2 regions of the Vibrio sp. 704 genome follow, and region 1 is predicted to be linked to the other one. Evidence: predicted binding sites of a transcription regulator. Region 1 holds the regulator's gene; the other holds the start of a gene.
What was found. Region 1 encodes PurR, which represses purine synthesis genes. Its sites were predicted from a motif close to TNANGNAAACGTTTNCNTNA; they were not measured.
Positions count from the first base shown of each region.

Region 1 (3,232 bases):
ATCCCGCAAGCTTACTACGAGTTACAACATCATCTTCTACGACTAATACGTGATAGCTCATTTACACCACTTTTCTGTCTTCTTATTATCCAAGACGTATTCTATTCATAACTAGTAACATTTCTAGTCATAGATACATTAAAACGCAAGATTTAGCGTTTTTATTGATTCAAAACAAGCTTGCCCATTGCTATTAATAAACGGTCATTTTTGACCATAAAACACAACAATTATAGTTACTGCTATTCATTTTAATTGATTACACTTAGGGGATATCCCTAATTGACTTTGTGATGCATGACTTGAAGCATCATTCAGGAGCCCAAAATGCAAGAAGTGAAAGCTTTTAATGAAAAACGCGCTGAAATTTACTGGTGGTTTTCGAGCTTGTTCGCAAAAGAACTAACAGAGAAAGAATTGGAAGCCTATCACAGTGTTGAAATTCGCAGTTTTCTCGCAGGTTTAGGTGAAAATGAGTCGCTGAAACCAGCTGTTGATAGCCTAGTTGATGCATTGAATCGGTTACAAGATCGTGAAGATGCACAACTAGAGCTTGCAGCTGACTTTTGTGAACTGTTTTTGAAGACAGAAAAATACGGCGCTCTTCCTTACGCATCCATGTACATTGGTGAATCAGGTTTACTGAATGACAAGCCAGCTGAGGAAATGGAAAAGTTGATGGCTGAATTTGGCGTTCAAGTAGACGAAAACCTAAAGGAACCTGCGGATCACTTAGCCGTTGAGCTCGACTTTCTCGGGAACATGATTATCCGCTCAAACGAGCTTGAACAAGAAAAACACATGGAAGAAGCCTTCGTTAAACAAAACGACTTTATCCAGCAACAATTGATGTCTTGGTTACCTCAGTTTTCAGACAAATGTAAAAAATTCGACGAATTTGGATTTTACTCGAGTGTCGCGAAACTATTAGTTGCATTTTGTAAACTAGACAGCGCCTACCTTCTTGGTGAATAATTGCCGCCTATTTTTAGGGAGCCTGCCTATCGGGCTTCCTGTATGCCTGAAAGTGACCAATTGTAAGTAACTTGGGTATAATATTCGTTTGCCTTAACTTAGCGCAAAGACGCTTGGTTATTTAGCAGTCAAAATGTGACTTCAAATACACAAATCTCTTGCTGAAAACATTGCTAGTCAGTCCACATAGGGCTAAAATGTGAGCGCAAACGATTAAATATGATTTATATGTAAACCGCTGAAATATAGCGGTTTTTGTGTTTTCTTAACAGGTTGATGGCAATTTCTCATCAGATAGAAAAAAGATAAAATTCATCGACCGATGCTGCTACGTACCCTTTTGTCGCACTTGGATCAACCGCTGCCGAGACACTTAGCGCCAATTTTATATTGCTAGGTGTGAAACCATTAGAGCATCAGGTACATCCAATACGACATATTTCAGTAGCTCGATACAGGACACCATTTATGGCCACGATAAAAGACGTTGCTCGCTTAGCCGGCGTTTCCACTACGACAGTTTCGCACGTTATCAATAAAACGCGTTTCGTTGCAGAAGCAACGCAAGAAAAAGTAATGAAAGCCGTTGACGAGCTGAATTACGCGCCAAGTGCCGTTGCACGCAGCCTAAAATGCAACTCAACTCGTACGATTGGCATGTTAGTAACTCAATCAACTAACCTATTTTTCTCAGAAGTGATTGATGGCGTTGAGAGCTACTGTTACCGCCAAGGCTATACTCTGATTTTATGTAACACAGGCGGGATTTACGAAAAACAACGCGATTACATTCGTATGCTGGCTGAAAAGCGCGTTGATGGCATCCTAGTGATGTGTTCTGACTTAACCGAAGAACTAAAAGAGATGCTTGACCGTCATGCGGACATTCCTAAAGTGGTCATGGATTGGGGCCCAGAGAGCTCACAAGCAGACAAGATCATGGATAACTCAGAAGAAGGTGGCTACATTGCAACCAAACATCTGATTGACAATGGTCATACGGATATCGCTTGTCTAAGCGGTCATTTTGAAAAGCTTGCTTGCCAAGAGCGCATTGCAGGTTTCCGTCGCGCAATGAGCGAAGCGAACCTAGCTGTAAATGAAGACTGGATCCTTGAAGGTAACTTTGAATGTGATACGGCCGTATTAGTTGCAGATAAAATTACCGCAATGGACAAGCGCCCGACGGCGGTATTCTGTTTTAACGACACAATGGCTCTCGGCCTAATGAGCCGCTTGCAACAAAACGGGATCAAAATTCCTGAAGATATTTCAGTGATCGGCTACGACAACATCGAGCTTGCAGAATACTTCTCTCCACCGCTAACGACTATCCACCAACCTAAACGTCGTGTTGGTAAAAATGCATTCGAAATTCTACTTGAGCGTATCAAAGATAAAGAACACGAAAAACGAATTTTCGAAATGCAACCTGAGCTTGTAATTCGAAATACTGTGAAAAAAATGAACTAAATTTCACTGTATTTAACCGTGTTAAATAAGCGCTCTACAGGGGCGCTTATTTTTTTGGAAAAATTAAGCATTCTCTAATACTTCACACCACTCTAATAACAATTGACTAACGTTAACTCCCTGTTTTATATAAATGTAATATATATTAAGAACTCCTTTTCAAAGGCCAATTTGCACCTTTCCATATGCAAAATAGAGCATTCAACCTATCATTTTTATTGAACCGAAATCACACTTTTAACGCTAAACCGTGATGTTAATTCAATATAAGAAGTATGCTCATTGTGTCACGCACAGGGCAAACCATTCGAAAGAGTGGGACGCAAAGCCTCCGGCCTGAACCATATTACGATATGGAAGGTAGCGGGGTTACCGATGGCAAGTGTGTAAGCAATGACTTTACTCTGTAATGACATTGTTTTTACGCATGTTTGCTACTCTCTCGGACCTGACTTTTGGTGGCGTAATATTAATTACACCGAGATAACAAAACATGGATAAACCGATACTCAAAGACTCTATGAAGCTATTTGAGGCACTTGGTAATATCAAGTCGCGCTCAATGTTTGGTGGCTTCGGACTATTCGCTGATGAAACAATGTTTGCACTAGTGGTAAACAATCAGCTTCATATCAGAGCAGACCAAAAAACTTCATCTGACTTCGAGAAACAAGGGCTAAAGCCTTACGTTTATAAAAAACGTGGCTTTCCAGTCGTTACAAAGTACTACGCTATTTCCAGCGATTTATGGGAATCAAGCGAACGCTTAATCGAAGTAGCGAAT
Region 1 is NZ_JAWOUH010000003.1:95,315-98,546, reverse strand. It holds gene torR (two-component system response regulator TorR) at 1-61, opposite strand, end outside; gene torD (molecular chaperone TorD) at 328-975, shown strand; gene purR (HTH-type transcriptional repressor PurR) at 1,444-2,448, shown strand; cyclic di-GMP riboswitch class I at 2,736-2,825, shown strand; gene R7R24_RS06465 (TfoX/Sxy family DNA transformation protein) at 2,942-3,232, shown strand, end outside.

Region 2 (3,232 bases), on a different contig from region 1:
CCATGAAGAACAATTTCACGCAAGGTAAGTTAGTACATGCTTACGGTGAAATTAAGCGCGGTGGCATGGGTTTGGAAATTGTTCATCCTGACTACAAGTTTTACGTTAGCGAGCAAAAGCCCGATGTAGAACAGAGCTTAACCCCTGTTTATCCCACCACCGATGGTTTACGTCAAATCACATTGCGCAACCTTACCGAACAAGCTTTAGCCCTGCTTGATAAAACCGCAGTGCAGGAATTACTTCCAGCTGGGTTGTATGACCATCAAATCACGATGTCGCAAGCGCTGCACACCATTCATCGCCCACCACCAACCATTAATTTAGATGAGTTTGACGAAGGCAAACATCCTGCCCAAATCCGCTTGATCATGGAAGAATTGCTCGCACAAAACTTATCGATGCTGGCGGTGCGTAGCAAAGGTCAGAAGGATTCAGCGCTACCTCTCGGTCCTTGTCATAAACTAAAAACGCAGCTTTTAGCCCAACTGCCTTTCTCTCCTACAAACGCTCAAACCCGAGTAGTACAAGAGATTGAAGCCGATCTAGAAAAACCGCATCCAATGATGCGATTAGTGCAAGGCGATGTTGGTTCGGGGAAAACATTGGTTGCCGCTTTGGCCGCTGTTAGAGCCATTGAGCATGGCCATCAGGTGGCACTCATGGCGCCAACCGAACTATTGGCCGAGCAACACGCTATCAACTTCGCAAACTGGTTTGAAACAATGGGCATTCAAGTCGGTTGGTTAGCGGGCAAACTCAAAGGTAAGGCAAAGGAAGCCGAGCTGGCTCGTATTGCCAGTGGTGAAGCGCAAATGGTAGTGGGTACTCACGCGCTATTCCAAGAGCACGTTGAATTTCATCACCTTGCTTTGGTCATCATTGATGAACAGCACCGCTTCGGTGTCCATCAGCGATTAGAATTGCGTGAAAAAGGCGCAAAACAAGGCGCCTATCCACATCAGCTCATCATGACAGCAACGCCGATTCCGCGAACGTTAGCCATGACTGCTTATGCTGACTTAGAAACGTCGGTGATTGATGAGTTACCGCCAGGTCGAACACCAATCCAGACTGTCGCGATTCCAGATACCAAACGCAATGATATCGTCGAACGTGTCCGAAATGCCTGCTTAAACGAAGGCAAGCAGGCATATTGGGTGTGTACCCTGATTGATGAGTCGGAAGTATTAGAAGCGCAAGCCGCGGCAGATACCGCAGAAGAGCTTCAACGTAAGCTACCGGACGTAAAAATTGGTCTAGTACACGGACGAATGAAACCGGCAGAGAAACAAGCGGTGATGCAAGATTTCAAAGACAATAAACTGCATTTGCTGGTCGCAACGACAGTGATTGAAGTTGGTGTGGATGTGCCAAACTCTAGCTTGATGATCATAGAAAACCCTGAACGTCTTGGTTTGGCACAATTACACCAGTTAAGAGGTCGCGTGGGCCGAGGTTCCGTTGCTAGCCATTGTGTGCTGCTGTACCACTCTCCGCTGTCAAAAACCGCGCAAAAACGTCTCGGAGTACTACGTGAAAGTAACGATGGCTTCGTCATTGCGCAGAAAGACCTAGAAATTCGCGGCCCTGGAGAACTATTGGGTACAAAGCAGACAGGTCTTGCTGATTTCAAAATCGCAGACTTAGTTCGAGATCAACGCCTGATTCCCGAAGTTCAGCGTATTGCGCGTCATATTCATGACAATTACCCGACTAACGCAACAGCGATTATCGATCGCTGGTTGGGTGAGCGGGATATTTACTCCAAAGCGTAATGATTGAAAGCGAGCCAAATGGCTCGTTTTTTAATACGCCAAAAGCAAACGTTTGCTTTTTGAGAAAATCTCTCTATAATCGCGCACAAAATTTTTAAGTGTGTTAGATCACACTCCACCAACCTGAGTTGACTCTGATTAACAGCAATCACAGGTAACGACGTCAACTCCACCCTGCTCTCCCATTCAGCGAGAACTAGGGAAATATTGCGACTAGCGAGACAAACAATGACAACTTCAAACCGATCTTCGGAACTGGTCTATCAACTCAACGATCGACCACCTTTGCCTCAAACCATTTTTGCCGCACTTCAGCACTTATTGGCGATGTTCGTCGCGGTTATCACTCCGTCACTGATCATCTGTCAGTCTTTGGGTGTACCAGCAGACCAAACGAATACCATCATCAGCATGTCTTTGTTTGCGTCAGGCGTGTCTTCGTTTATTCAAATTCGCACCGTTGGCCCAATTGGCTCTGGTTTGCTCTCTGTTCAAGGCACCAGCTTTAACTTTTTAGGTCCTATTATTGGTGCAGGCCTATCGCTGAAAGCCGGTGGAGCAGACATCAGTACCATGATGGCTGCCATTTTTGGTACGATTTTAGTCGCATCATTTGCAGAAATTTTTCTATCTCGCGTGTTGGAGCATGCCCGCCGAATCATCACTCCGCTTGTTTCAGGCATCGTCGTCACTCTTATCGGTCTCACACTGATTCAAGTCGGCTTAGTATCAATGGGCGGTGGCTACGCAGCATTAAATGAAGGAACCTTCGGCAGCTTAGACAAACTTGCTCTGGCTGGGACGGTACTTGGATTAATTGTGATTTTAAACCGCTCGAAAAACCCATACATCCGTGTGGCTTCAATCGTGATTGCGATGCTAGTGGGCTACATCATGGCGTATTTTATGGGGATGGTAGATACTTCTCAGCTAGGCGCAACCGAGATCGTAGCACTGCCCGTACCAATGCAATATGGCTTATCGTTTGACTGGTCTCTGTTCATTCCGCTGGTACTGATTTTCTTTATTACCGCACTAGAAGCCATCGGTGATATTACCGCAACATCTGAAGTGTCTGGTGAGCCAGTAAAAGGCCCAGTGTACATGAAACGCATTAAGGGCGGTGTGTTAGCAGACGGCTTAAACTCTGCAATCGCAGCCGTTTTCAACAGCTTCCCGAACTCAACGTTTAGCCAGAATAACGGCATCATCATGCTAACAGGAGTCGCGAGCCGCTACGTGGGTTACTTTATTTCTGGCATGTTAGTGATTCTTGGCTTGTTTCCTGGCGTCGCTAGCTTTGTTCAGCTGATTCCTGAGCCAGTACTTGGCGGCGCAACAATTGTCATGTTTGGTACGATTGCTGCCGCTGGTGTACGTATTATCTCTCGTGTTGAGCTCGATCGCCGCGCAATTCTGATCATGGCCTTATCCTTCTCAATGGGACTTGGTAT
Region 2 is NZ_JAWOUH010000006.1:213,571-216,802, forward strand. It holds gene recG (ATP-dependent DNA helicase RecG) at 1-1,778, shown strand, start outside; gene R7R24_RS11705 (uracil-xanthine permease family protein) at 2,007-3,232, shown strand, end outside.
Region 2: the regulator PurR is predicted to act here: its motif matches at 1,819-1,838, upstream of R7R24_RS11705 (uracil-xanthine permease family protein).